3 regions of the Savagea faecisuis genome follow, and region 3 is predicted to be linked to each of the others. Evidence: riboswitches for the same ligand, from Rfam matches in the RefSeq annotation. Region 3 holds a riboswitch; each other region holds the start of a gene.
The links. Region 3 has a riboswitch for S-adenosylmethionine ahead of ACFQ0V_RS00245 (O-acetylhomoserine aminocarboxypropyltransferase/cysteine synthase family protein). Riboswitches for the same ligand answer to the same signal wherever they lie in the genome.

Region 1: linked by a shared signal. The riboswitch ahead of ACFQ0V_RS10640 (MetQ/NlpA family ABC transporter substrate-binding protein) and the one ahead of ACFQ0V_RS00245 (O-acetylhomoserine aminocarboxypropyltransferase/cysteine synthase family protein) in region 3 are both predicted to bind S-adenosylmethionine.
Region 2: linked by a shared signal. The riboswitch ahead of ACFQ0V_RS08075 (LLM class flavin-dependent oxidoreductase) and the one ahead of ACFQ0V_RS00245 (O-acetylhomoserine aminocarboxypropyltransferase/cysteine synthase family protein) in region 3 are both predicted to bind S-adenosylmethionine.

What each region holds. Positions count from the first base shown of each region.
Region 1 covers NZ_JBHTJF010000034.1:225,631-235,944, forward strand. Annotated here, with positions in the region: gene thiM (hydroxyethylthiazole kinase) at 1-543, shown strand, start outside; gene thiD (bifunctional hydroxymethylpyrimidine kinase/phosphomethylpyrimidine kinase) at 544-1,374, shown strand; gene thiE (thiamine phosphate synthase) at 1,371-2,030, shown strand; gene thiW (energy coupling factor transporter S component ThiW) at 2,020-2,544, shown strand; gene ACFQ0V_RS10625 (alpha-hydroxy-acid oxidizing protein) at 2,588-3,736, opposite strand; gene ACFQ0V_RS10630 (methionine ABC transporter permease) at 3,753-4,415, opposite strand; gene ACFQ0V_RS10635 (methionine ABC transporter ATP-binding protein) at 4,417-5,421, opposite strand; gene ACFQ0V_RS10640 (MetQ/NlpA family ABC transporter substrate-binding protein) at 5,438-6,241, opposite strand; SAM riboswitch class I at 6,320-6,427, opposite strand; gene ACFQ0V_RS10645 (MetQ/NlpA family ABC transporter substrate-binding protein) at 6,454-7,272, opposite strand; SAM riboswitch class I at 7,379-7,483, opposite strand; gene ACFQ0V_RS10650 (tripartite tricarboxylate transporter permease) at 7,581-9,080, opposite strand; gene ACFQ0V_RS10655 (tripartite tricarboxylate transporter TctB family protein) at 9,100-9,558, opposite strand; gene ACFQ0V_RS10660 (tripartite tricarboxylate transporter substrate binding protein) at 9,612-10,314, opposite strand, start outside.
Region 2 covers NZ_JBHTJF010000025.1:552-10,865, forward strand. Annotated here, with positions in the region: gene hpaE (5-carboxymethyl-2-hydroxymuconate semialdehyde dehydrogenase) at 1-1,052, shown strand, start outside; tRNA gene ACFQ0V_RS08065 (tRNA-Arg) at 1,179-1,250, shown strand; SAM riboswitch class I at 1,498-1,602, shown strand; gene ACFQ0V_RS08070 (carboxymuconolactone decarboxylase family protein) at 1,765-2,418, shown strand; SAM riboswitch class I at 2,419-2,518, shown strand; gene ACFQ0V_RS08075 (LLM class flavin-dependent oxidoreductase) at 2,562-3,959, shown strand; gene ACFQ0V_RS08080 (acyl-CoA dehydrogenase family protein) at 3,972-5,093, shown strand; gene ACFQ0V_RS08085 (HdeD family acid-resistance protein) at 5,251-5,793, shown strand; gene ACFQ0V_RS08090 (LemA family protein) at 5,810-6,388, shown strand; gene ACFQ0V_RS08095 (TPM domain-containing protein) at 6,388-7,188, shown strand; gene ACFQ0V_RS08100 (glutaredoxin family protein) at 7,182-7,421, shown strand; gene ACFQ0V_RS08105 (sugar-binding transcriptional regulator) at 7,624-8,658, shown strand; gene gap (type I glyceraldehyde-3-phosphate dehydrogenase) at 8,691-9,698, shown strand; gene ACFQ0V_RS08115 (phosphoglycerate kinase) at 9,823-10,314, shown strand, end outside.
Region 3 covers NZ_JBHTJF010000001.1:37,452-47,765, reverse strand. Annotated here, with positions in the region: partial or broken gene ACFQ0V_RS00255 (RNA-guided endonuclease InsQ/TnpB family protein) at 1-28, shown strand, start outside; gene ACFQ0V_RS00250 (YitT family protein) at 321-1,208, shown strand; gene ACFQ0V_RS00245 (O-acetylhomoserine aminocarboxypropyltransferase/cysteine synthase family protein) at 1,247-2,533, opposite strand; SAM riboswitch class I at 2,640-2,745, opposite strand; gene ACFQ0V_RS00240 (glycerol-3-phosphate acyltransferase) at 2,896-3,522, shown strand; gene ACFQ0V_RS00235 (MBL fold metallo-hydrolase) at 3,561-4,691, opposite strand; gene ACFQ0V_RS00230 (metal-sensitive transcriptional regulator) at 4,817-5,083, opposite strand; gene ACFQ0V_RS00225 (DUF2187 family protein) at 5,323-5,544, shown strand; gene pepT (peptidase T) at 5,642-6,868, shown strand; gene ACFQ0V_RS00215 (acetyl-CoA hydrolase/transferase family protein) at 6,914-8,185, opposite strand; gene ACFQ0V_RS00210 (AI-2E family transporter) at 8,310-9,389, opposite strand; gene ACFQ0V_RS00205 (CsbD family protein) at 9,519-9,776, shown strand; gene ACFQ0V_RS00200 (CBS domain-containing protein) at 10,233-10,314, opposite strand, start outside.

The DNA of each region.
Region 1 (10,314 bases), on a different contig from region 3:
GAACTCGCGATGACGCGTGCAGGACAAAAGGCGAACGAACGAGGGATTCCCGTCGTCATCGATCCTGTTGGTGTCGGTGCAATCCGTTCTCGCTTAGCGATGTGTCAACGTTTATTGCAAGTCGTTAATCCGACAGCTTTTCGCCTCAATGCAGGTGAGCTCGCTGCGATCGCCGGCGAGCAATGGGAAGCACGAGGAGTAGATGCAGGAAGTGGCGAAGCGAATGTACAAGAAATGGCACGATTTGTTGCCGAAAAATATGATGCAATCGTCGTCGTCACTGGAGCGACAGACCTCGTCGTTAGCGCACGACAGATGTTTGAAATAACAGGTGGCGACCCGTGGATGAAGCAAGTGACTGGAGCAGGATGCGTGCTCACAACGATCGTGGCAGCTTTCGCAACAGTGAATACAGACGCAGAAACGATTCAACAAGGCGTGCGTTTTTATAAAAAAGTAGCAGAACACGCACGACAAGCTGCTACTGGAATCGGTCAATTCCAAGTGGAATGCTTAAATTACTTACAAATGGAGGAATTATAAATGGTGAAAATCGCAATGACAATCGCAGGTTCAGATAGTGGCGGAGGTGCAGGGATTCAAGCGGACTTAAAAACATTCCAAGAGCTCGGAACGTTCGGTACATCTGCCATTACAGCGATCACAGCTCAAAATACGTTAGGGGTGCACGGGGTTCAACCGATCGATATCGATATGATCGAAAGCCAAATCGATGCGGTCATGACAGACTTACGCCCAGACGCGGTGAAAACTGGAATGCTATTTTCTGCTGAAATTATTCAAATCGTCGCTGAGAAGTTCAAACAATACAATGTTCAAAATATCGTCATCGACCCGGTAATGATTGCGAAAGGTGGCGCATCATTGCTTCAACAAGAAGCAGTCGATGCTTTAAAAAAGGAACTCGTACCACTCGCTACAATTATTACGCCAAACATTCCTGAAGCGGAAGTGCTCGCAAATATGGAAATTGTAACGGAAGACGATATTGCAGCGGCGGCGGAGCGCATTCTAGCTTTAGGGGCAAAAGGTGTATGGATGAAAGGCGGACATAGTAAAGACCCTGAGTTCGCGAAAGATTTCGTATTTTTACAAGATGGTACGTCATTCTCCATGACATCAAAACGTATCGATACCGATAATACGCACGGAACAGGATGTACATCTTCTGCGGCAGTTACCGCTTCTTTAGCGAAAGGAATGTCACTGAAAGATGCATTAATCGTCGGAAAATCATTCATTCAAGCAGCGATTGAAGAAGACTTACAATTAGGCAGCGGTCACGGTCCGACTAACCATGGCGCATACCGCTACGTACAAGACCGCATGGAAAAGGAGATTCATGTCGAATGAATATAAAAGAAGCGCTTCGTATCTACTTCATTATGGGAAGTAACAATTGTGGCTCTCATGAACCGCTCGACGTCTTACAGCAAGCGATCGATGGTGGTATTACGATGTTTCAATTCCGCGAAAAAGGAGATGACGCATTAACAGGCGAAGCAAAAAAACAATTTGCGCGTGACTGCTTCCGTCTATGCAAGCAAGCGAACGTTCCGTTTATCGTCAATGACGATGTCGATTTAGCGATTGAAATTGGAGCGGACGGTGTGCACGTCGGACAAGACGACCTCGATGCAGGAGTCGTGCGTCAAAAGCTTGGCTCAGACAAAATAATCGGTGTTTCGAGTCACACTTTACAAGAGTCGAAAGCAGCGATTGAAGCGGGAGCCGACTATATCGGAATGGGACCTATATACGCGACAACGACAAAATTAGATACGAATCCTGTTGCGGGTACTAAAGCAATTCAAGAAACGAGACAACATTTCGCACAATTCCCTATCGTCGCAATCGGTGGATTACAAGCAGACAATTTCGCACCAGCAATCGAAGCTGGAGCGGATGGAATTTCAATTATTTCTGCGATCGCTAGCGCACCTAATCCAAAAGAGGCGACAGAAAAACTCGCCTCTACTATGAAAGAAGTGATTAACGATGCAAAATGATAAAATTCGAAAAATGATTTTAATTTCTTTATTTGCGGCAATTGCTGTCGTCGGGTCAACGTTCGTTTCATTCCCACTCGGACCAGCGCGCGCTTTCCCTGTCCAACATGCGATTAACGTGATTGCTGCGATGATGCTCGGCACTGGACCAGGCGTATTAATCGCGTTTCTTGCAGCGCTCATCCGTGTCATTATCGGCACTGGCTCGTTACTTGCATTTCCAGGCGGTATGATCGGCGCATTTTTAGCAGGCGTTCTTTATAAAAAATTCAAAAAAAGCTGGGCTGCTGTAACGGGTGAAATAATCGGAACAGGACTCATCGCTTCTTTATTTGCCGTACCGTATGCGAAATTGTTAATGGGCACAGAGTTCGGGGCATTCTTCTTCGTCCCAGGATTTTTCTTCTCTAGTTTAAGTGGAGCGATACTCGGTTTACTTCTCGTAAAACAACTTCAAAAAACGAGAGCGGGACACGACTTACAATTAATGTTCGCCAAAAAATCAACAAATTAATTAGACGTAAAAAGCAGTCAGGCACGCAAATGCCCGACTGCTTTTATTTATTTTCTACTAAAGTGAGATGGCGAACTTGTTTGACGCTATTTGCCCCCGCTAGCGCAATGGATGCCGTCATTTCTTCTAATAAATGTTCAACCCATGTTGTGACGCCACGTTCTCCATCAATCCCTAATGCATAAATATATGGTCGACCGACACAGACAGCATCTGCTCCTAGTGCTAACGCTTTGACAACGTCGACACCACTACGAATCCCGCTATCGAACAAAACAGGTATACGTCCGTCCACCGCCTCTACAACAGCAGGCAATGCATCTAAACTCGCGATAACACCGTCTAATTGACGTCCACCATGATTGGAGACGACGATACCGTCGATACCGCGTGCGACTGCTTCTTTCGCATCTTCTGGATGCAAAATCCCTTTTAAAACAATCGGTAACTTCGTCCAACTTTGAAGCTTTTCAATCTGCTCCCAACCGAGTGTCGGGTGATGAACATGTTGAACGAGCGCATCGATTAACGCTTCTTCTGAGTCATCGCGTAAACTGCGTTGGAATACAGGATCTTCCACGTAATTCGCTTTACCGAGACCGCCTTTTAATGGTGAGAACTGATTGCGTAAATCCGTTTCACGCCAACCGATGCGCACCGTATCAATCGTTAAAACGATCGCTTCATAGCCAGCTCGTTCAGCACGTTGCACCATACTTTTCGGTAAATCTTCGTCCACTGTCGACCAATACAATTGGAACCACTTCGGACTATCGTTTGTCGCTTCTTGTATAGACTCAATCGAATAGCTCGATACCGTACTTTGAATAAACGGAATTCCAAATTTCGCTGCTGCGCGACTCGATGCTAGTTCCGCCTCTTCATGCGCCAGCTTTTGCATACCGACAGGCGCAAATAAAATAGGTGTGTCATATGTTTTACCGAACAACGTAACCGATGTATCCACTTCAGACACGTCGGTTAAAAAACGAGGAACGATTGCCCAACGCTCAAAAGCACGACGGTTGTTACGCAACGTCTCTTCTCCACTCGCTCCAGAATAAATGTAGCCGAATGGATTTTTTTCGAATTTCTTTTGCGCAGCTTCATAAAGAGCTTCCACCCCTACCGGAAAATCTGTTTTTGCTGCCGTCACCTTTTTAAAAAATGCGTCTTCTACTCGTTTACTCATCGTTCCTCACCTTTCCTTAATCTCGTTTTAATTTTGATGCAAAATAGTTTCCGAGCGACTGAATTCCTTGAACGAGAATGATTAAAATGAATACTGTCGCATACATAACTTCAACTTCGTATTGAATGTGACCGTAACGGTATGCCAAGTCTCCAAGTCCTCCCGCTCCGACTAAACCAGCCATCGCAGTAGCTCCGATTAAGCTAACTGTCGCGATCGTTAGTCCTAAAATAATTGCAGGACGTGCTTCACGAATTAAAACATTCCATACGATTTTACGACGTTTTACACCCATCGCTGTATAAGCTTCGATTACTCCTGGGTCGACTTCAAGAAGTGCTGACTCCATCAAGCGTGCGATGTACGGTGATGTATAAACGACGAGTGGTACGATTACCCCTTTTACACCGATGATCGTACCGACGATTGCTTTCGTAAATGGAATGATGAAGAAAAGCAAAATGATAAACGGTACAGAACGCACGATATTTACTAAAATATTTAAGACGTTGTAAACAAATTTATTCGCAAATAACGCATTCGGTCTCGTTAAGACGAGCAATACGCCTAAAGTCATCCCAATGATGACAGAAAATACGAGTGAAATTAATGTCATTTGGAAAGTTTCGATGAGGGCTTGCCACATGAGCGGGCCCCATTTCGCTGTAAATTCTCCCATCTTACAAGACCTCCTCTACGTATACGCCGTTCGCTGTTAAATATTGGACAATCGTTTCATCACGTTGTCCTTCTAAATGAATGACTAAGTTGCCGACTATGCCATTTTTCAGTTCAATAATGTTTGCTGATAAAATATTCGGTTTCACATGAAACTTCTCTGTTAATGACGCGATTAACGGATCTCCTGTCGCATCACCGACGAACGTTAAGCGCAAAATATAACCGTCTAACGTTAACTGTTCGATTAAAGCTGGCGCAAGCTGACGTTGAGAAACCGCATTTAAAAACTTTTGCGTCGTCGGATTTTTCGGTTTCGTAAATAACTCAATCGTCGTGCCTTCTTCAATCACTTGTCCTTGCTCCATCACGTACACATGATCACAAATCTTTTGAATGACGTTCATTTCATGTGTAATGAGCAAAATGGTAATGCCTAATTCTTTATTAATTTTCAACAATAAATCTAAAATAGAATCCGTCGTTTCAGGATCGAGCGCGCTCGTCGACTCGTCGCTCAATAACACTTCAGGTTCTTGAGATAAAGCACGAGCGATCGCTACACGCTGTTTTTGTCCTCCTGATAACTGACTCGGATAAGCATTTTTACGTTCAGACAGACCGACAATTTCTAAATAACGTTCTGCACGCTCATTCGCTTCTTCGTTAGAAATGTTTAACAAGCGCAGTGGAATCGTAATGTTTTCAAAGACTGTCGCTGTTTTTAATAAGTTGAAGCTTTGGAAAATCATGCCGATATTTTGTCGGACTTCGCGTAATTGGGGAAGTTTTAAAGAAGTCAATTCGATTCCATTAATGATGACTTCTCCAGATGTCGGACGCTCTAATAAATTTACGCAACGAATTAACGTACTTTTTCCCGCACCACTATAACCGATTACTCCGTGAATCTCGCCTTTTTTTACGTGGAGATTCACATCTTTTACTGCTTCGACGACACCTTGTTTCGTGTCGAATGTTTTGACGACATTGCGTAATTGAATCATGACGCCTTCTCCCTTCTTACCAAGCTGGTAAATATGAACCTTGAAATTCTTCTTCAATAAATTGCTTCACTCGCTCGGAGTGATACGCTCGTTTAATTTTTTCAATGACTGGATCGTGCTCGTTCTCTTTACGCACGACAACGTAGTTCACATATTGTGAGTTTGTCGATTCTGCATAAATCGCATCTTCCGTTAACGTTAAACCATGTGATGCTGCGTAGTTACCATTAATCACCGCAACGTCCACTTCTTTCAACATGAGCGGTAGTTGAGACGCTTCTAGTTCAACGAATTGTAGTGAGCGCTCATTGTCGATGACATCTAAAGGTGTAGCGGTGTCACGCTTTTTTTCATCGAGCGTAATGAGTCCCGCTTCTTCAAGTAACATGAGCGCACGCGCCCCGTTCGTTGGATCATTCGGAATTCCGATTTTAGCGCCCGACGGAGTATCTTGAATGTCTGAAATTTTTTCAGAATAAACACCCATTACACTCAGTACCGTCGGGATGACAGCTACTAAATCCGTTCCGTGATCTTCATTGAATTTATTCATAAACGGTTGATGTTGATAGTTATTTAAATCAAGTTGACCTTCTGCTAGTGCTGTATTCGGCATAATATAATCCGAGAACACTTTCAGTTCCACTTCTAAACCATCTTCAGCTGCCACTTCTTTCACGACGTTGAAAATTTGTTCTTGTGGTCCTGCGGTTACACCGACGACCACTTTTTCTTCACTCAATGGCTCACTCGCTTTATCTCCACAAGCCGTTAACAACAGTGCAAAAAATACTAACCCAACATATTGTAATACTCTCATTGTCATTCTCCTTCATTTTCATTTATTTATGAAAAATGAAGAATGATTGCGTTCTACTCCGGTGATTTTATTTAAAAAAACTTATCTTTCAAATCATTTGATTTGCAGGAATTAGCACCTTGCTCTCTTTCGAAAGTCGGTTGCTGGAAGTCATCGGGCCTGTCCCTCAGTCACTCTGGATAAGTAGATTGAAATCGTTCTTCATTTACATCCTACCATTTTGGTAAATAAGAACCTTTAAACTCTTCTTCAATAAATTGTTTCACTTCATCTGAATGGTATGCTTTACGTAACTTTTCAATTACCGCATCATTTTCATTCTCTTTGCGTACGACGATGTAGTTCACATATGGTGAATCTATTGATTCTGTATAAATGGAATCTGTCGATGGATTTAATCCGTGTGATGCAGCGAAGTTACCGTTAATGACGGCTAAGTTCACTTCGTCTAACATCAATGGTAATTGTGCCGCGTCTAATTCAACGAATGATACATTTTTCTCGTTTTCCACGACGTCTAACGGTGTTGCATTATCGCGTTTCGCATCGTCTAATTTAATGAGTCCTGCTTTTTCAAATAATACGAGTGCACGTGAACCGTTTGAAGGGTCGTTCGGAATACCGATTTTCGCGTTTTCTGGAACGTCTGCGATATCGTCAATTTCGTTTGAATATACACCGATTGCACTTAAAATTGTAGGAACTGCCGCAACGAGATCTGTTCCGTGATCTTCGTTAAATTTATCCATGAAAGGTTTATGTTGATAGCTATTCACATCAAGTTGACCTTCCGCTAATGCTTTGTTTGGCATAATATAATCCGAGAATACTTTTAACTCTACGTCTAAACCATCTTTCGCCGCTACTTCTTTCACGACTTCAAAAATTTGTTCGTGTGGTCCACCTGTCACACCGACCAACACTTTATCTTCACTTAACGCTTTACTCTCTTCTTCTTTATCGCCGCCACATGCTGCTAACAATAAAGCTGAAATGACGAGTAGTAAGCTCATACGAAATAATTTTTTCATCTTTTTCTCCTCTTTCTTTTTCGAATGATTCCGAAATTCATGTTCCAAAATAAAAAAACTGCTTCTCTCATTTACTGAAAGAAGCAGTCAAATTATCATTTGCCTTCGCTTATCTTTCAGAATAAATATTCTGTAGGAGTTGGCACCTTCCTAATAAATTAGGGGTTGCTGGACGTCATCGGGCCTATCCCTCGGTCGCTCTTGATAAGTAAAATATAAAGTTTGGAAGTATTTCGTTCTTTCGAATTTAATGTGACTCAATTATAGGTGACGCTTTTTTATTTGTCAAACCTTTTTGAAAAGTCACTTTACACAACTTTAAATTTCTTTTTAAACATAGTGAGCACATATGGTAAAACCAAGAAAATAAATGCCGTAATTATTAATCCTAAAGAAATCGGACGTTCCCAGAAAATTGCATAGCTACCATTAGATATAGATAAAGCTTGACGGAATGATTGTTCCATCATTCCACCTAAAATAAATGCTAATATGAAAGGTGCTGGTGGAAATGAGAATAACCGCATTAAATAGCCAATAACCCCAAATAAAATCAATAAATACAAATCAAACTTACTAAAACTCACCCCATAGACACCCACTAAACAAAAGATTAAAATCAATGAAATCAGCATACCTTTTGGTATATATAAAATCTTTGCAAAATACGGAATCAGTGGCAAGTTCAATACTAACAACATAATGTTCCCTATATACATACTAGCAATTACACCCCAAAATACGTCTGGGTGATCTGTTAAAAGCATTGGACCTGGTTGAACTCCGACTACTAAGAGAGCCCCTAACATAATTGCTGTAGTTCCTGAACCAGGTATACCTAGTGTCAATAAAGGAACAAATGACCCTCCTGCAGCAGCATTATTTGCTGATTCTGGTGCTGCTACTCCAACAATATTTCCTTTTCCAAATGAATCAGGGTTTTTCGATAATCTTTTTTCAGATATATATGCTAAAAATGACGCTATTGTAGCTCCCGCTCCTGGTAACACACCTATAAAGAACCCTAGAATAGATTGACGACCTACAGGAGCAGCCATTTCTTTCACTTCTGACTTTTCAATTTTCAAACTCCCGATACTATTTTCTCCTTTTTTAAATAAACTTTCTTTCCTGGAAATAATCAAAGTAGTAACTTCTGCTAATGCGAAAAGCCCAAGAGCTATAACTAAAAAGTCAACACCATCTAGCAAATTAGCACTTCCAAATGTAAAGCGTTGAGTCCCTGTTTGAGCATCTATTCCAATAGTAGCTACCATAATACCTACAGTCGCTGACATAAATGCTTTTACAACTGAACCATCAGAGAGTGATGCTATTGCTGTCAAACCTAGTAACATTAAAGCAAAATATTCACTTGGTCCAAATGTAATTGCGAGTTTCGATAATTGAGGTGCTACTAACATCAATCCAATTGTCGCTACAGTGCCTCCAAAGAAGGAAGCTATCGCAGCCGTTGCTAAAGCTTTTCCTGCTTTACCTTGCTGTGCCATCGGATAACCATCAAATGATGTTGCAACTGTCGAAGCTACCCCTGGAGCATTTAATAAAATAGACGATGTAGACCCACCAAACACTGCTCCATAATAAACACCTGCCATCAAAATCAAAGCGGAAGCTGGTTCCATACCATAGCTCAATGGAATCATTACTGCGATCGCACTAATGGGACCTAACCCCGGCAACATACCTATTACAGTTCCTGCCAATACCCCTAAAAATACATACATAATGTTTTCAAGTGTCAATGCTACCTGAAAACCATAAAGAACACTTTCAAATGCTCCCATTTTTTTCACCCCAATCTAGTTAAAATGGTAAAATTCCTTGTGGCAAATATATTTTCAAAATATAATTAAACGAAAAATATAAAACAAATGTAAATGTTATAGAAACAACCATTGATATTTTCCAATTTGAATAACCATACATTCTCATGGTGATCACTAAAAATAAAATCGTAGTTACTACAAAGCCAAGTATTTCAAACAAAGTAACATATGCTAATAAAGATACAATCGTTGCAATTAATAAAATTAAATCTTCTTTTTTTATTTGCCTCTTTATTTTTTCTGCTTCTGATTCCTCTTTATTTTGTATAAATAAAATAATAGATAAAACAATTAATAAAAAACCTAACCCTTTCGGTAATATGTCAGAATCTATTAAAGCATACTCAAAATTAGGTAACTGATAACTTAAAAATAAATATAATAACGCAAATAAGAATAGTACAATAGATATTTTTCTATCTGTTGTATTGACCATATTTTCACCTCTTTACAAGAGTAGCGAAGTGAGTGTACTCACTTCGCTACCTTTTAATTTTGTTCTCGTAATCCAATATCAATCATTAATTTTTCAATTGTATCATACTGCTCATCTAGGAACTTTTTGAACTCTTCACTTCCCATCCAATTTGGTTCCCATCCATACCTTTCTAACTCTTGTTTCCATTCATCTGTTTCACTCATCTCTTTAAGAGCTGCTTCATAAAACTTTGCTGCCTCAGGACTCATGTTTCCTGGCCCCATCATACCGCGCCAAATAATAAACGAGTCATCAATTCCTTGTTCAATTAGTGTCGGAAATTCTGATACGATTTCATCTTGTAAACGTTCAGGCGCTGTAATAGCTAATACACGAATATTTCCAGCTCGATATTGTTCTACAGCTTCCCCTACGTCAGTCGACATCACATCAACTTGTCCTCCTAATAACATTGTCATTGCATTTCCATCTTGTGCTGATACGTATTTAACATCCTTCACATCTACTCCTGCAACCCCAACAGATTTAATGAATTGCATATGATCCATACTTCCCGGTGATGACACACCAACAACCGAAACTGATGTAGGATCATTTTTCATCGCTTCAATCAAATCATTCATATTTTCATAAGGTGAATCGGCGCTAACAATGTATGCACCATAGTCTGCTGTTAAAGCTGCAATTGGTGTAAAGTCTTTATGACCTAAATCCGATTGATTATTTAGGGGCACAAACATAATCGGTGGTGAC
Region 2 (10,314 bases), on a different contig from region 3:
ATACACCAGTCGGCGTAGCAGGTTTAATTACACCTTGGAACGCACCATTCATGTTAGAAACATGGAAAGTTGCGCCAGCACTTGCGACAGGTAACACAGTTGTTTTAAAACCAGCTGAGTTCTCACCACTTTCAGCGAACTTACTCGCAGAAGTAATCGATCGTTCAGGTATTCCAGCAGGTGTGTTCAACGTTGTTCACGGTTTCGGTGAAACAGCAGGTGACGCACTCGTTAAGCACCCTGATGTACAATTAATTTCATTCACAGGTGAAACGACGACAGGTTCAACAATTATTAAAAACAGTGCGGATACGTTAAAAGCAGTTTCAATGGAACTCGGTGGTAAATCACCAATTATCGTATTTGACGATGCGGACTTCGATCGTGCATTAGACGCATGTATTTGGGGAATCTTCTCGTTCAACGGTGAGCGTTGTACAGCGAACTCACGTCTCTTCTTACAAGAAGGCATTAAAGATCGCTTCATCGAAGCATTGAAAGAGCGTGTTCTTAACATTAACTTAGGTAACCCACTTGACTACAACACACAAGTCGGTCCATTAATTCATAAAGAGCACTACGATAAAGTAGTAAGCTACTTACAAATTGCAAAAGAAGAAGGCTGTGAAGTATTCACATCTGAAATCTCTGAAGAGAACAAAAAAGGTAACTTCGTTGCGCCAACATTATTGTTAAATGCGACGAACGATATGCGCGTAGCACAAGAAGAAATCTTCGGCCCAGTTATGGCTGTGATGACATTCAAAGACGAAGAAGAAGCAGTGCGTCTTGCGAATGATATCGCATACGGTTTAGCAGGTTACGTTTGGACGAACGACGGCAAGCGTGGACACCGTGTAGCACACGCTTTAGAAGCAGGTATGATTTGGGTGAACGCTCAAAACGTACGTGACTTACGTACTCCATTCGGCGGAAGTAAAGATTCAGGTATCGGCCGCGAAGGTGGACACTACGGATTCGGCTTCTACACAGAGCAGAAGATCGTACACGTTGCAATCGGCAACCACCGAATTCCACAGTTCGGTAAGTAAGTTTTATTCCTCCATAATCAAGTAAATTTAAATATTTGAACGAGTGAGTCGGACGGGACTCGCTCGTTCCTTTTTTTGAATGGGCATTGCGAAATACCTTTCATTTCGCTATAATAGTAAAAGTCTGTCCCTATAGTGTAATGGATAACACGCAAGATTCCGGTTCTTGAAATCCGGGTTCGACTCCTGGTAGGGGCGTAATCAATAACGACAAGAAATCTAAAATGAGCATCCGTCATTTTAGATTTTTTTAGTTTGAAGTACTTTATCTATCTAAGAGAAGATCAAGCTCAAAATATAGTCCGTTGTTTCTCCTATCGCTAGCGAGTTGGAACCCTGTGAAAATACTCTCGAAACGAAATATTCAGAAAAGTTAATAAAAAGTGTTGACTTTCAAAAAAGCATCTTGTATAGTTATATTTAAGCTTTTCAACTACATAGTTTTTCCTTATCCAGAGCAGGGGAGGAATCTGGTCCTACGATCCTGCGGCAACCAGTACGAGAGTACAATGGTGCCAATTCCAGCAAGCATATGCTTGAAAGATGAGGAAGAGAACGAACGATGAATTCAGTCATTCTAACCTCTTCCTACTGGGAGAGGTTTTTCTTTATTTAAAAGAGAGACGGAAATCATCGTTTTCACTTTCTTCTAAACATAGTAAACCTATAGGAATTAACTAATATAAGAAAAGCAAAAAAGGAGAGAGTAAATATGACAACATTATACGCAAAAGAAGGCATTCAACAATTAGGACAATTAGCGAAATTAGCACAACAACCGAATAAAGCATTCGGTGCATGGAACCAAGCAGTATTCCAAGAAGGTGCATTATCGACGAAATTAAAAGAAATCATTGCAGTAGCGAGTGCGACGACGACAGGATGCGCATACTGCATCGATATCCATACAGGCGCAGCGAAAAAAGCAGGTGCAACGAAAGAAGAATTAGCGGAGGCAATCTTAGTTGCGAGCGCATTGAAAGCGGGAAGTGCATTTGCGCATGCGGCGAACGCATTCCGTTCATACGATGGAGAAGAAGGAGACACATTGTATAAAAAAGAATACTTCAGCAAAACGAATGAATTTGGCAAACTCGCACCAGATGCATTGAAAACATTCGTCGCGTTTTCGAACGAAGCGGTAGCGGAAGGTGTCCTTTCTGTAAAAGAAAAAGAATTGATTGCGGTAGCGATCGCACACATTACAGCTTGTGCTTATTGCATCGATATTCATACGAACGGGGCGAAAAAAGCAGGCGTGACGAAAGAAGAATTAGCGGAAGCGATTTTCGTAGCGAGCGCTTTAAATGCAGGGAGTGCATACGCTCACAGCATTAACGCATTAAATACTTACGACGCAAAATAAACCTTATGAAGAACGAAGGGAAGGAACGGGCCTGATGAACTTCTCGCAACCGGCATTCGCACGGTGCGCCATCCCGCAAGCATCGCTTGATAGATAAGGGAGAGTGACTTTCATTCTCCACCTACAATGAGGAGGAAGAAAACATGACTAAAAAACAAATTCATTTAAACGGTTTCGCACAACATACGGTATCACCACACGCAATTGGACTTTGGAAACATCCGGATCACCAAGGAAGTACACACGCTTCGACAGATTACTGGGTAAAGCTTGCGCAAACATTGGAAAAAGGAAAGTTTGACGCATTGTTTTTAGCGGATGTGACAGGCGTGTACGACGTCTACGAAGGAAGCAACCGCGCAGCGCTCGAACAAGCGGTACAGTTCCCAGCACACGATCCATTTTTAATCATTTCGGCAATGGCTCATGCGACGGAACGACTCGGGTTTGCGTTGACAGGTTCAGCGACATACATTCCACCGTATAAATTAGCTCGCCAATATTCGACACTCGACCATTTAACGAATGGCCGCATCGGATGGAATATCGTCACATCTTATTTAGAAAGTGAAGCGATCAACTTAGGTTTAGACGGCATGATTCCACATGATGAGCGTTACGACCGTGCAGAAGAATATTTAGATGTCGTGTACAAATTGTGGGAGAAAAGTTGGGAAGAAGGCGCACTCTTAAACGATCCAGAAGCGAATAAATATATCGATTCAACGAAAGTACACCCGATCAATCACGAAGGAAAATACTTTAAAGTACCAGGTGTCCATTTAGTAGAACCTTCTTTACAACGCACACCGGTATTATTCCAAGCAGGAGCGTCTGACCGAGGAACGTCATTTGCGGCAAAACATGCGGAAGGCATTTTCACGAATACGCAAAATCAAAAAAATGCGACAGCCGAATTGCGTGAATTTATCCGTCAATTAGAACCGAAACTTCAAAAATACGGCCGCACACGTCAAGATGTGAAAATTATACCAGCTGTCGTAACAGTCGTTGGAGGAACGGAAGAAGAGGCGCAGAAAAAATTCCAAGAACTTCGCAGTTATGTCGATTACGACGGGGCAGCAGCTCTTTTATCCGGTCACTCAGGCATCGACTTCTCAAAATTCGATCCCGATAGCTACGTTGAAAATATTGAAACGAATGCGATTCAAAGTCGCTTAAACAACTATACGTCGACCGATCCGAATCATAAATGGACGATTCGAGAAGCGATTCAATATCACGGTTTCTCATTAGGTTCAGAAGTGATTGTCGGTACACCGGAACAAATCGCCGCTCGTTTAGAAGAGATTTCAGTAGAAGGCGATGCGGACGGCTTTAACATTCGTCAAACGGTGAATCCGTCTACTTTAGAAGATTTTGTCGAAACGGTCGTGCCAGAATTGCAGAAGCGTGGCATTTATCGTACAGATTACGAAGGGGAAACATTGCGTGAACATTACTACGGTAAAGGGCAACAACGTTTACAAAACAATCACTACGGCCATAGCGTGCAATTAGAAAAAGAAGCACTCGTGTAAGGAGGAAGCGACATGACGACAACGACAGTAACGTTACAAGAAGAACTACTTCAATTTGTCCCAATATTTCGTGAACGAGCAAAAAAAGATACTGTGTTCGGTCAATTTCCGAAAGAAAACATTCAAAACTTGATCGATGCTGGTTATACGAAGTCTCCTCTATGTACTACAGATGGAGGGCAAGGCTTAACAGCAAGTGAACTCGTTCATTACCAGCAAATTGTCGCTTCAGGAGATGGCCCGACAGCGGTCGCAATCGGTTGGCATGTGAGCACATTGTATGCGATTTTACGTGATACAACATGGCCAGAAAAGACGAAGCGATATGTAATCGAAGAAGTGAAAAAAGGAGCGCTCCTCAACTACGTCTTATCGGAAAGAGGAGCGGGTAGTCCGACCCGCAATGCTGGTCCACAAACGACAGCGAAAAAAGTAGAAGGGGGCTATCTCATTAACGGTCATAAATCGTTCGCAACATTAGCACCAGCTCTTGATCTCTTTATTATTAGTGCGAACTGTGAAGGTGAAGAAGCGCTCTTCGTCGTACCGAATTCTGAAAGCATCACAATCGATACATCTGCTTGGGATAGTGTAGCGATGAGAGGAACGGCGAGTAGCGATGTATATTTAAAAGATGTTTTCGTAGAAGATCATCATTTCATTAAATATGTCAATATCGCACATGCGGTGCGCAATTCACCAGCGAGTTTATTACATATTCCCGCATGTTATATCGGTATTGCGCAAGCAGCGAGAGATGAAGCGTTCGCCTTCGCTCGCGCGTACGTTCCGAGAGGACGAGAAACAGCGATCATCGATGCGGCACATATTCAACAGAAGCTCGGTGAAATCGAATGGCGTTTAGCGACAGCGACGAGCCATCTCGCATACGGCGCGCTACTATTTGACGAAGAACGCTCTTTTGAAGAAGTGAGACGTATTTTATCAAGTGCGAAAATTACAGCGACACATTATGCGATTGAAGTCGTCGATCTCGCGATGCGCATCGTCGGGGCGAGCGGATTATCTGAAAAAAGTATTTTATATCGCTATTATTTACATGTGCGCGCAGGACTGCACAATCCGCCGTCAGATGATGAAATTTATACGTATTTAACAGAAACAGCACCGTAAAGAAGAGGTAATCATTTTCTATTTTAGAGGATGATTACCTTTTTTATGTAAAAAGTGATAAACTATATTGGTATATCGAAAAGGAAAAGACGTTTCTTTTCTATTCAAAGTGGGAATAGATTAGGTAGTCTTACAGATGAATGGAAGGAAGAGATGTATGCGAAAATTTTATTCAATTTCCATCTTTTTAATTAGTTTAGCGCTCGTCGCGTTCGGGGTGTGGATCGTCTTCAATCCGACGGTATCATTGCGTGTCTTTACATTATCGATCGGGATTCTTTTACTCATTCACGGAGTAGTCGAAATGATTTCTTTCGTCGAACAACGAAAAATATGGAACATTTCCTTTATCTTTCTCGTAAATGGATTGTTGTCATTCGTCGTCGGTGGAATTACATTGTTCGTTCCTGATTTAGCGGAGCAAACATTCGTGTACATTTTTGCAATTTGGTTACTTTTATCATCGCTCATCCAAATGTACGCGGCATTCTCTTTGCGCGATGTGAGAGGATGGGGTTGGTTACTTGCGGTAGGCGTCATCATTTTCGTCTTTGCGATTGCCTCCTTATTATCAAAAATGACAGTTGCCTTCGTTGTCAGCTTGTCATTTGGTTTGTATTTTATCGTGCAGGGTATTGGATTATTTGTCATTTGGTTATTACTACGTCGCGTAACGCGTCGTACAATTTATCGAGATTAGAAAGGTCGTGGAATGTATGAAAAAGTGGTTAGGTCCTTTAATCGGGATCCTCGTCGTGTTAGGGATAGGTGCGGTTTTATTAATCTCTCCTTACAACAACCTCGTCACATTATCAGAATCTGTCGATAAACATAAAAGTGAAATCGACAACAAATTACAACGCCGTATGGATTTAATTCCGAACTTAGTCGAAACGGTGAAAGGTTATGCATCACATGAAACAGAAGTGATGACGAATATTGCGGACGCTCGTTCTAAAATGGCCGGCGCATCGACAACGGCAGAACAGTTAGAAGCGAACGATGAATTATCGAGCGCGCTTTCTCGCTTACTCGTCGTCGTTGAAAATTATCCAGAATTAAAAAGTGATACACATTTTACGCAGTTAATGGATGAACTCGCAGGAACAGAAAATCGCATTAGTGTGGAACGTGGTAAATATAACGAAGCAGTCCAAGTGTACAACAATAAAGTGCAGCGTTTCCCTTCTAACATTGCGGCGAAAATTTTCGGATTCGAAAAACGTCCGTACTTCGAAGCGCAAAAAGGAGCGGAACAAGCACCGACAGTCGATTTTGGAAACGGAGCTAAGTAATGATGAGACGGTGGTTCGTCATCGTCACACTGCTTACGATTTTCTTTCAAGTTCAACCTGTTCAAGCATTAAATCATCAACAGTACGCTGTGCAAGATCGTAGCGGTGTACTTTCTGCCGAGACGAAACAACAAGTAACAGATTACGCTTTTGCGCTCCAACAAAAAACGGGCGCAGAATTTGCGGTCATCATTCAACCGAATACGGGCGATGATCTCGTCGTCGATTATGCGCATAATACATTTCAACAAATGGGCCTCGGTCAAAAAGGAGAGGACAACGGTGTTCTTTTCGTCATGACGACGGAGGAAAATCCGAACACAGGCGAAGCGAAGCAGTTGCGCTTTGAAATCGGTTACGGATTGGAAGGCGCCTTACCGGATGGAAAGGTCGGGCGCATGTTGGATGAAATTGCAATTCCTTATTTACAACAAGGGGACATTGACGCCGCGATTTTGCAATTGTATAAAGCGGTATACAATGAAATTATGATTGAATACGGATTAGATGGAGAGCAAGTGCTCGTCGACACATTGAATGGTGAGTACGATAGCGAGTCTTCAGACGAAGGCATTTCCATTTGGGTCATCATCGCCATCATCATTATCGTGTTACTCCTTTCCTCCGGTGGCAACAAAGGTGGAAAAGGACCGAGAGGACGTAGCGGAGGCGGAGGCCCGCCGATTTTCTTCCCGACAGGTTTCGGTGGAGGATCAGGAGGTAGCTCAGGCGGCGGTGGCTTCGGTGGATTTGGTGGCGGCGGTTCAAGCGGTGGAGGAGGTGCAGGTCGTTCATGGTAAAATTAACATTATATATTAATGACAATTGCGAGCTTTGTGATGAAGCGATCCAATCGATTGAACTCGTTCGTCAAGATGTCGATTTGTTACTCGATGTCGTGTCGATTGCGAAAGACGATGAACTTCAACGAAAATATATGTTGGAAGTTCCCGTCTTACTCATCGACGGAGAACAAAAGTTTCAAGGGCAAATTACGTACGGAGAACTGCTTGAAACATTGTTAGATGAATAAAAATGAGCGACGGACTGTATAAGTTCGTCGTTTTTTGTTTGATAAAATAGACAATATTTCATAAAAGTAGACGTGAAATGATTGCAACTTTAGAAGCAATCACCTATAATAAAAATTGTTAGGCATATTTTTTTAACCTAAGTGGGACGAAAAATGTTCGCAGGGACAAATTTCAACCTCTTGAGTAGGAGGGGATGAAAACATGGAAAGATTAGAAGCCCAATGGATGATGGTTCCCGAGATGAAGGCATTGCTTGAAAGTCGCTATACGATATTGCGACATGTACAAGCGAGCGGCCCGGTCGGCAGACGAAAGTTAGCTGAAATTGTCGGATTGCCAGAACGAGAAGTGCGTGCAGCAGTCGACTTTTTACGCGACACGAATTTAATTCGGGTCGAAAAAGAAGGCGCGACGATTACAACATTAGGATTTGATCTCTTAACGTCACTCGAAACGATGATGAACGATTACATCGGTCGAACGACGATCGCAAGACGAATTGCCGAGCATTACGGCATTCGTGAAGTGCGAATTGTGGACGGAGATAGCGATCATTCCGAAAGTACGAAGCTTCTCATCGGCGAACAGGCAGCTCATGCTCTCGAACAACTTGCCACATCCGAGCGACAAATTGTCGCGGTAACGGGTGGGACGAGCGTCGCTTCCGTACCACAGTTTTTATCCGGTCATTCACTCGTGCAAAACTATTTATTTATCGCAGCGCGAGGCGGAATGGGAGATGCCATACCACTTCAAGCGAATTCCATCGTTTCGACTTTCGCAAAAAAGGGAAATGCTTCATATCGAGTATTTTTCTATCCAGATGAATTGAGCGAACGAGCGCACGAAGTGTTACAAAATGAAAAAGAAGCAAAAGAGATGATGGCACTCTACGAACAAACAGACATCGTCATTCATGGAATTGGCGTCGCGGAGAAATTAGTGAAGTGGCGTAACAGTTCTGAAGAAGTAAAAGAGAAAATTAAACAACAAGAGGCAAAAAGTGAAGCATTCGGTTATTATTTCGATGCGAACGGAGATGTTGTCCATCGCATTCGCACAGTAGGAATACAATTAGAACATTTACGAGAAGTACCACATATTTTCGCATTAGCAGGTGGGAAAAAGAAAGCTGAAGCGATACTTTCTTATTTAAACATTGCACCGTCTCAAACAGTACTCATTACAGATGAAGGCGCTGCAAATGAAATGATTAAACAGATTCAATTTAAATAAATGATAAACAACTTACATGGAGGGATTTTATTATGACAGTAAAATTAGCAATTAACGGATTTGGACGTATCGGACGATTAGTATTACGTGAAGTAGTAGAGCGTGACGACATCGAAGTAGTAGCGGTGAACGACTTAACAGACGCAAATATGCTTGCACACCTTTTAAAATACGATTCAGTTCACGGTACATTCCAAGGTGAAGTTGAAGCGAAAGACGGCGCATTCCTCGTGAATGGCAAAGAAATTAAAGTATTCGCTGAAAAAGATCCAGCAAACTTACCATGGAAAGATCTCGGCGTAGACGTCGTTGTTGAATCAACAGGTGTCTTCCGCGATGCAGAAGGACTTCAAAAACATATTACAGCAGGTGCAAAACGCGTCATCCTTTCAGCACCAGCAAAAGGCGATGTTGCGACATTCGTTATGGGTGTTAACCATACAGATTACAACCCAGAAACAGACGTTGTCGTATCGAACGCATCATGTACGACAAACTGTTTAGCACCAGTAGCGAAAGTATTGAATGATGAATATTCAATCGAACGTGGTTTAATGACGACGATTCACGCATACACAAACGACCAACGTATTCTCGACTTACCACACTCAGACTACCGTCGTGCGCGTGCAGCAGCAGTATCAATGATTCCAACGACAACAGGAGCGGCAGCAGCGGTATCGAAAGTTATTCCTGAATTAAAAGGAAAATTAGACGGTATGGCAGTGCGTGTACCAACATCAAACGTTTCAATGGTTGACCTCGTTGTCGAATTAAAAGAAAAAGTAACAGAAGAACAAGTGAATGCATTATTAAAAGAAGCAGCAGAAGGCCCATTAAAAGGCATTTTAGCTTACAGCGACTTACCACTCGTTTCAGTGGACTACAACGGTGCGAAAGTATCTTCAACAGTTGACGGTTTATCAACGAAAGTATTAAACGACAACATGGTGAAAATTATCGCATGGTACGACAATGAAACAGGTTATGCTACACGTTGTGTCGATTTAGCACTTTACATGCAAGAACGTGGATTATAAACCGATAATCAATAGCCAATCACGGATGAACCTACTATAATAAGAAGTGGGTAAGGGGGAAAGCGGACTTATCCGTTTTCTCCCTTTTTGTATATTCAAAAGAAGATGAAGGAGTGTAGTTTTCATGAAGTCAAAAATGACGATGAAAGATATCGATGTTCGAGGGAAGCGCGTTTTCGTTCGTGTCGATTTTAACGTACCGATGAAGGATGGCATCATTACGGATGATACACGAATCCAAGCAGCATTACCGACGATTCAATATTTAGTAGGCGAAGGCGCAAAAGTGATTTTAGCGAGCCATTTAGGTCGTCCAGGTGGAGAAGTGAAAGAAGAATTACGTCTCGCACCGATCGCAAAACATTTGGCGACATTGCTTGATCAAGAAGTGGAAGCACTTCCAGAATCAATCGGTGAAACGGTTGAAGCGAAAGTAGCTGAAATGAAAGACGGAGACGTCATCTTATTAGAAAACGTTCGTTTCCACGCAGGTGAGCAAAAGAACGACGAAACATTGAGCAAAGCATTCGCAAACTTAGCGGACGTCTATGTGAACGACGCGTTCGGCGCAGCACACCGTGCACACTCGTCAACAGCAGGCATCGCATCATTCGTC
Region 3 (10,314 bases):
AAACGAAGGGTTACGCTTATTAGCATAGAAACAAAAACTCTTGGAACGAGAGGGTTAGCTCGGTCATTTTTCGTTGGCTAGTAAAAGCAACGATAAGTCGAGAAGCCCCCACTTCAAGTAGACCGTAAGGTTAACTAAGTGGTGGGTAGTTCACATAATCGTTACTTTACAAATTAATACTTTTGAACCTATGTCTTTTTCAGGTGAACACATGCCGAAATTTCAAAAAATTCTCATTTATTTTACTTTTTTTATCTAACTGTTCTTTTACTTTTTTTATGCGATAATCGATTAACATTATATATAATAGGAGGGGTCTTATGTTTTTTATGGAGTCAAAACGGATTGGAACAGTCATTGTCGGAGCTTTATTAGTTGCAGTGGGGTTAAACTTCTTCCTCATTAATGCCAACGTCTACTCAAGTGGGTTCGCTGGTGTCGCACAATTGATTTCCACCGTCGCTCAACAGTTTTTAGGCCTCAACTGGGGAACCGGTGTTTTACTCCTTTTTCTCAACATTCCTGTATTAATTTTAGGCTGGTTTAAAGTAGGAAAAGGATTTACGATTTATAGTATTATTTCGGTCGGCTTTACGACATTCTTTCTAGAAATACTTCCTGTCATTTCTTTAACAGATGATATCATTTTAAATGCGGTAGCAGGAGGAACGTTAATCGGAGTCGGTATTGGAATTACGATGAAATTAGGTGCTTCTACAGGAGGTATGGATATCGTCGTCATGCTTCTCGCGCGCATTAAAGATCGCCCTGTCGGCATTTACTTTTTTGCGATGAACGCGGTCATCGTCTTCTGTGCGGGTCTGTTATTCGAACCAGCTAACGCATTGTATACGATGGTCGGCTTGTACTTAACGTCTAAAGTGATCGATGCGATTCATACGAGCCACGAAAAACTTACGGTCTTCATCATTACCGAAAATGGCGAAGCGTTACAAAAGGCCATTCATGAACGGATGGTGCGTGGTATTACGGTCATGCCTGCGATGGGTGCATATACGAAACGAGAAAAAGATATGCTGTATCTCGTCGTCACACGTTACGAGCTTTATGACTTAGAACAAATTATTAAAGAAATCGACCCGTTCGCTTTCACGAACGTCGTGCAAACGGTCAATGTGTTCGGCTTCTTCCGAAAAGAAGGCGAAAGCTTGCAAGAAATGGAAGCGAGACGATACGCTCAAAGCTAAAAAAGCGCTACGACTTTTACAGTCGCAGCGCTTTTCTTTTATTTCGATGTCGCTTTTTCGATCGCTTGATCTAAATCAGCGATAATGTCTTCAACCGATTCTAAACCGATTGATAAACGAATTAACTCTTCTGGGACTCCTGCTTTTTTCAAATCTTCTTCTGATAATTGTTGGTGAGTTGTCGAAGCTGGGTGAATGATCAATGACTTCGCATCTCCAACGTTTGCTACGTGTGAGAAGATTTCCACGTTATCGATGACGTCACGTCCTGCATCACGTCCTCCTTTAATACCGAAGACGACGATTGAACCGTAACCGTTTTTCAAATATTTTTTCGCTAAGTCATGAGATGGGTGATCTTCAAGACCTGGATATGTGACCCACTCGACTTGCGGATGGTTTTGTAAGTGCTTCGCTACTTTCAATGCGTTTTCGTTATGACGGTCAACGCGTAAGTGTAACGTTTCAAGACCTTGTAAGAAGTTGAATGCACTATCAGGATCGAGCGCTGGACCGAAGTCACGCAACAATTGAACGCGCAATTTCGTTGCAAATGCCGCTTGCGGTACGTCTACACCGTAACGAATGCCGTGATATGACTCATCCGGCTCTGTGAAGTAAGGGAAACGTCCTTGCGTCCAGTCAAATTTCCCTGCGTCTACAACGACACCACCGATTGTCGTACCGTGTCCACCGATCAATTTTGTCGCTGAATGGATGACGACGTCCGCTCCGTGCTCAATCGGATTCAAGCCGTATGGTGAAGGGAATGTATTGTCTACGAGCAATGGTAAGCCATTGTCATGTGCGATTTTTGCAATCGCTTCGATATCGAGAACGTGAAGCCCTGGATTACCGATCGTTTCAGCGAAAATTGCACGCGTCTTATCTGTAATTGCCGCTTCATACGCTTTCGGGTCCGTAACGTCCACTAATTTCACTGTAATGCCGTAGCGTGGAAGTGTCGTCGTGAATAAGTTATATGTACCTCCGTACAAGTTGCTCGCTGCGATAATTTCGTCTCCTGCACTCGCAATATTTAAAATTGAAAATGCGATAGCTGCCATTCCTGAAGAAAGAGCAACCGCTGCTGTTCCACCTTCTGCCTGTGCAACGCGGTCTTCAAAGACGCCCACTGTTGGGTTCATAATACGTGTATAAATGTTACCCGTTTCTTTTAAAGCGAATAAGTCTTGTGCGTGTTGTGAGTTTTTAAATACGTAAGATGTCGTGCGGTGAATAGGAACAGCAAGTGATCCTGTATTCGGGTCTGGTTCTTGTCCTGCGTGAAGTAAAATTGTTTCTTTGCCATAATTTTTTGTCATTGAAATTCCCTCCTAGTCATTGATGGAACGAGCTTTGGGGAGATTCAATCTAAATTGAAAACCCCCTTCTCAAAATAAGAAGAGGGTTGTAAGTTCTGTTCGCCTCCCCTTATCTTCCAGGTAGTCAAACCTGTAGGAAGTAGCACCTTTGTGAAATTTCACCGGTTGCCGGGCATCATAGGGCCTAGTCCCTCCGCCTCTCTGGATAAGAGTGTTGTTATGTCGTTTTCCATCTTGTGACATAGTATATAATTAAACCTTTTCGAAAGTCAAGAGAAATTATAAAATATTTAGAATATTGTTTTTTATTCACGTTTGAAGGCCTTATTTAGTATACTGAAAAGAAAAAGGAGGCGATTTTAATGCTTCTATGGAGTAGTATTGCGATTGTCCTCGGTTATTTATTCGGTTCCTTACACGGCTCAATCTTGGCAAGTCGCTTATCTGGGCGCAACTTAAAAGAACTCGGAACGAAAAATGCAGGCGCTTCAAATGCCTTTATCGAACTCGGAAAAGGATACGGCATATTAGTTGCTGTCGTCGATATCGCGAAAGGAGCGATTGCGATTGGGGTTATCGCATGGTTACTTCAGCAATTTTCGACTATTGAGACAGATTCATTATTTTTCTTTTATACACTCACTGGAACATTTGCCGTCATCGGTCATAACTTTTCCGTATGGATGAAATTTAACGGCGGAAAAGGAACGGCGACGATGATCGGTATGATGCTCGCTCTCGATTGGCATTGGGGGTTGTTTGCACTCGTCGCATTCCTCATCATTACGTGGTTAACTGACTATATCGTGATCGGTGGACTCATGTTGTATCTCGTTTTAATTGTCGAAACGTTAACGAAGCATTCCGTCCTAAGCTTTTGGGTCGCGCTCGGGCTGTTAGTCGTGATGATTTATCAACACCGAGAAAACTTTGAACGCATCCACTTAAAAACAGAAAAGCGCGTATCTGCTGCTTTTCGCTCGAAATAGAAATGGTCCGCCTCACGAATTTCGTGGGCGGACTTTTTTTAAGAGTGGTGAACCGCGCAACGGTTCGGACCAATCTCCAACTCTTGCCATTCTTCAATTGACGCTTCTTCCATACCGCGATTCAATTCTACAATACGTTCAAAGTTCGGTGGCTTCACAGAACTTGCTGAACGTTCTACTTGCGATAAAAATTCTTCTTTTGACGCTTCAAACATTTTCTCATTTTGCTGACGAATGGCACCTAACGTATTTCCGATGTAGCGACTTTCGTTCAACTCGGTTTTTAAATCGGCATAATGTCCCGGTAAGACGATGACATCATCTGCAATTTGAGCGACTTTCGATTGAACGGTATCGAATAAATCTTCCGCCCATTCGCGCACTTTATTCCCTAAATCTGGGCGACCGAGACCACTAACGAAAATCGTATCTCCCGAAAAGAGCAAGCGATCATTGACGAAAAATGAGACGCTTCCCGGTGTATGTCCAGGTGTTTTCACTGCGAGCACTTCTAACTTCACTTGCTCAAAGCGAATTTCATCATGATTTTCTAAAGGTTCAAAGTCGAACACTGCTCCTTCGCTTTTCATAATGTAATATTGTGCACCTGTTTCGTTTGCTAACATGCGCCCTCCTGAAATGTGGTCCGCATGTAAATGCGAGTCAACGATATGTGTAATGCGAGCACCGTGCTCTTTCGCAAAGTTTACATATACGTCTGTAAATCGTGCTGGGTCGACGACGAGTGCTTCCTCTCCTGAAATGACCATGTATGAGAGACAACCTTTTCCGATACGGATAAACTGGTAAACATCGACATCCTCATCTTCGTACACTTTAACAGGAGCTAACTCTTCACTCCACGTCTGCATACCACCTTGTAAATAAGAAACATCATACCCGAGCGGTTCAAGCAATTCCGCAGCGTACACGGACGAAATTTCTTTCGCGCATACGACTAGAATCGGACGGTCTTTCGGAAGTTCTTCAATATGTGCCTCCGGATTTTCTTTCATCTCACTGTAAGGTACGTTGTACGAACATACTTCTGGACCTTCTATTTTCCAATCAGCGAACGCATCGCGCGAGCGCACGTCTAATACGCAAATCTCTTCTCTATTTAAAATCGCTTCCGCCACTTCCGTAGCAGTTCTCGGTTGTACTGTCATGAACAATTCCTCCGTTCTTTATTTTCATTATCATATCGAGCGTATTTTCACTCGTCAACTAACGTGTTTATCATTTGACGAAAAAAATCCTCTCAACACAATCGTCGAGAGGATCGATTTTAAAATTAACGACTTTTCACAAGTAAATCCACTGCTTCTTGAACAATTTCCTCTTGTGTTTTCGGCTCTTCACTATCGGTTTGTTGAATGCAATCAATCAAGTTAGAACTGACGATAACACCGATTGTACGGTCGATTGCGGAACGAGCGGCCGTAAGCTGAGTGACGACATCTTTACATTCTTTTTGCTCTTCCATCATGCGCAAAATGCCTTTAATTTGGCCTTCTACACGTTTGAGACGGTTTCGGATTTTTGCATCATAATCCGTCATTTGGATCGCCTCCTATTCGTTTATTCTTACATTTATTGTATACCCCTTAAGGTATGAAGTCAAAATTTTTGATTGCGGGGTAAAAACATTACAACATGCATTATAACCGATTTTGTGGTATAATCATAGTGAGTTGATAGGGATTATCTAATTCAAATACAACCTTACTGTCGTCGTCCATCGTATGTTTCGGACGATTTTTTAACTTTCGACGCACTAAGGTGAGGGAGGGAATTCGATTGTCATTTCCAAGACGGGAAAAAAAGGTTTCGGATTTCGTCGCAGCACGCCAAGTGGATGAGAAAATTGCATTCGTTCGAAACGACCACGAAGTGACCGGCACGATTCATAAAATTTTAGAAAACTCAGTCATCGTTCGTATCTCTGATCGCGATGCCGAGTTGATCGGAGCACCATCCGATTTAACAGTCGTTGCCCATAAAAACTATTCGGTCGTGTAATACGAAAATTCCTCTATACGAGAATGTATGGAGGAATTTTTTTGCATAATTATGTTATTATAGTATTGCTTAAATATGTTTTAAAAGGAGAATGGCTATGAAACAAACATTGATTGATCGCCTCTCAACGTATGCAAAAATCGACACGCAATCTGATGACGCAAGTACGACGACCCCTTCTACTCCAGGACAATGGGATTTGTTGCATTTGTTGCAAGATGAGATGAAAGAAATCGGCTTACAACAGATTACGTTAGATGAAAACGGTTACTTGTTCGGTACACTCCCTTCTAATGTTGAAGGGAAAACACCGACGATTGGACTGCTCGCCCACGTCGATACGGCGACAGACTATACAGGAAAAAATGTACAACCACAAATTCATGAAAACTATGACGGGAAAGATATTAAACTGAATGAAGATGTCGTAATGCATGTTGCAGACTTCCCGAACTTAAAAAATTATGTCGGTCATACGTTAATGACGACAGATGGCACGACGTTACTCGGTGCCGACAATAAAGCGGGAATTGCAGAAATTATGACGGCGATGGAATTTTTAATCGAACATCCTGAAATTCCTCGCCCTACATTCCGCATCGGCTTTACACCGGATGAAGAGATCGGCCGTGGCCCTCACAAATTCGACGTCGAGGCATTCGCTGCTGACTTCGCTTATACGATGGACGGTGGTCCAATCGGAGAACTTCAGTATGAAAGCTTCAATGCTGCCGCTGCGACGGTGACATTCCGTGGTGTCAATATTCACCCTGGGACAGCAAAAAATAAAATGGTCAATTCGATTTTAATTTCGCATGAATTTCAAAAAAGAATGCCAGAAGATGCGGTTCCTGAAAAGACAGATGGTTATGATGGTTTCATTTACTTAATGGACGTTCAAGGAACGACGGAAGAAACGACTCTTTCTTACATCATTCGAGACTTCGATCGCGATGCTTTTGAAGAGAAAAAACAGTACATGTACGAGGTCGAAAAAGAACTTCAACAATTGTACGGAAAATCCTCTGTCCAAGTAAACATTGAAGATCAATATTTCAATATGCGTGAAAAAATTGAACCCGTGATGGAGATTGTCGATGCTGTCGAACAAATTATGATTCAACTCGGCATAAAACCGATTATCGAACCGATTCGCGGTGGCACAGATGGCTCACAACTTTCTTATATGGGCTTACCGACGCCAAATATTTTCACAGGTGGAGAAAACTACCATGGGAAATATGAATTCATTTCAATCGACAATATGGAAAAAGCAGTAGAAGTCATTATTGAAATTAGTAAACATTTCGCTAAAGCGCAATAATTGAAAAGACGTCAAACGAAGTTAAACATTCGTTTGACGTCTTTTTTAAATAATAAAGCCTAAGCGCTTCGCTTCAAATGTAAGTTCTTCTCGAAACTTTGGATGTGCGATTTGAATAAGTGCTTCCGTTCTCGCTTGAATGGACTTTCCGTACAATTTTGCGACACCGTATTCCGTCACGATATGATCGACGTCATTTTTGCTCGTCGTCACGACAGAACCTTTCGTTAAATGAGGCATAATGCGTGACACTTCACCATTTTTCGCCGTCGAATGCATGCAAATATAGCCTCTCCCCCGCTTCGCAAAATGGACAGCACGCGCAAAGTCCGCTTGTCCTCCCGTAGAAGAGTAATACGTCCCGCCAATCGTTTCTGAAGCGCATTGACCGTAAAAATCGACTTCTGTCGTCGCATTAATGGAAACGATATTATCTTCTTTCGCAATTTCCATCGGATGGTTGACGATATCGACAGGGAGTAATTCGATCACTGGATTATGATGCAAAAATCGATGGAGACGTTCCGTACCTAATGCGAACGTTCCGATTAACTTCCCACGATTCGTCATTTTCGCTGAGCCATCGATGACACCCGCCTTCACTAAATCGACGATCCCGTCTGAAATTAACTCACTATGTAACCCTAAACTGCGGTGATGTTTCAATTTATGTGTGACAGCATTCGGAATCGAGCCGATCCCAATTTGTAACGTATCACCATCTCGAACACGTTCCGCAATAAAATCCGCAATTTGCAAATCCGCTTCCCGAATGCGCGGTTCTGGTACTTCAATTAAAGGCACGTGATGCTCGACGTATCCTTTCACTTGGCTAATATGAATTTGATTGCCGCCAAATGTGCGTGGCATATGTTCATTCACTTCCACATAAAACGGTACTTTTCCAATCAATGGCGAAATATATTCTGCTTGCGTTCCTAACGAAAAATACCCGTGTTCATCGATCGGTGAAACGACAGCTAATACCGCTGATAAATGTGTCGACTGACGCAATATTTTAGGCATTTCATGAAAGACGTTCGGAACGAGTTCAATATGACCATCTAAATAAGCTTGCCGATTCGCACCACTTAAAAAATAAGATACGTGCGTTAAATGGCCTTTCATTTTGCCATACATATAATCTCTTTGTTGAACGGGTAAAATTTGATGAATTTTCACACGTTCTAATTGTTTATGTTCTTCTTCTAACCAATCTAATAAAAGGCGTGGCTCCCCATGCCCTAAAGGTAAAATTAAATCTGCAAAAGGTTCAATCTTGTCAATAAACTGTTGTTTCGTTAATCTCTTTGACATCTGGTACTAACACCAACTTTCAATATCGATTATATTTATCTTACAATACTTTCAAGCACGGTCAATACATAATTGTCACATCTATAAAAAAACCACAAACATATCATATGCTTGTGGTTCATTTTTAAACGGTTTTCGTCACCGCTTTTTTAATATCTTGTCGATGTTCATAAATATTTTTCACGATCGCTCGAATGACGGCATACGTCGGAATCGCAATTAAAATTCCGAGGAACCCTGCGATATTTCCAGCAGCTAAAATGAGTGTAATGACCGTAAGTGGGTGAATCGACAATGTTTTCCCCATAACGTTCGGCGTAATTAAGTTACTATCCGTCTGTTGGGCAATGAGTGTGACGACTCCGACCCAAATGACGAGCGAAGGCTCTTGTAAAAACCCGATAATAATAGCAGGTACGACCGCAATCCAAGGACCGATAAACGGAATTAAATTCATAAACAATGCAAAAATCGCAAGCAATAACGCATATTCCAAACCGATCAATGAATACCCGATAAAAATTAACGTCGCTAAAATGGCACTAATTAAAAACTGGCCTTGAATGTAGTTTTTCAATACGTCGTTAATATCTTTCATCGTTTTCTCGACCCAACGTTTACGTTCGCCGGTGAAAAATTGCGTGACGAACGGAATGAACTTCTCATGATCTTTCAACATGAAAATAAAGAAAAACGGAACGAGAATGAGTAAAAACATCGCTTGGAAAAATGATTGTAAAAATTGCACGATCCATTTCCCAAAACCGAGGGCGACATCTTGTAGTGAGTCTGCCGCTTCATCGATTGCTGTCTTCACATTGTCTGGTAAGTCTTTACGCTGTTCTAATGCGTAATCTTTAACTCCTTCCAATTCTTTCGCTAAGCCTGGCGCATTTTTCACAAATGTGTTCACCTGTTCTCCTACAGGAGGACCGATGATTGCGATAAAGATCCATATGATCAGACCAAGCCCTGCTAAAATGGACAAAATACTCGCCCATCTCGGAAATTTACGCTTTTCTAAAAAATGCTGAATCGGTTCCGTCATATAAAATAAAACGCCCCCTAACAATAGCGGGAAGAAAATCGTTTTCGCTATAATGATGAAAGGTGTAAATAAAAAGCTAATGCTTAAAAAGTATTTTACAATTAAAATAGCAAGTAATATTCCTACCCCTACTTGAAACCAACGTTTATTCGTCATGGCAACCTCCTAATACATTCGATGTCTTTAGTATACCTGTTTTTTCAAATTTTCGTTTCTTTTATGTGTTTAGATTGCAAAAAATGTGGAATACGTATTGTAGAAACTTTTCCAGAGGAGGAAATGAACATGAGTGAATTCAAAAATAAAGCGAAAGGTACTTTCAATGAATTAAAAGGGGAAGCAAAACAAAAATTAGGTAAAGCGATGGACGATACTTCAATGCAAGCGGACGGCTTAAAAGACGAAGTGAAAGGAAAAGCTCAAAAGAAAATGGGCGAAGTACAAGGCGATGCGAAAGAAGCATACAGTGAAGCGAAAAAAGATGTCGTCGACAAAGTGGACGAATTAAAAGAACGTTACGTCGACAAAAAAGAATCAAAATAATGTTTATTTTTAACGACTTTCCGAAAGAAGTCTCCCATCCTCAAGGAGTGTAAAGGTGCGAATAGCACCAATGAGTAGGTGGGAGATGAATTTCGGTTGGCTTTAGCCAAAGAATTTGGTAAAATATAGACATAATGTTCTTTGACAACTGGATATATGGAGTTGCATACGGAAATAAGAGCGAAAACCAAGCCCCTCGTATGCGTAAAATATCCAAGGTACTAAAAACATTGCGTATCAGTAGGGTTGGAATGCCCCGAATTCACGCTCGTGGAGAACACATAAGACTTGCTTGCAAGCTATGTTCGTGGAAGCGAGAAGCCCCCACTTCAAACGAAGTTAAGTGGTGGGTAGTTCACAAGCTGTTGTTTGCATGAGAGGCAAATGACAGTTTTTTTGTGTCTTTAAAAACAAAAAATTCTGCTTTCCGATCCAAGATGGAAAAGCAGAATTCATTTATTTATGAGCACGTACGAGATCCATCGGTGTAACGATGCCTAGTAATTTTTCTTTTTTTCGGCCATTTTCTGTAATGAGT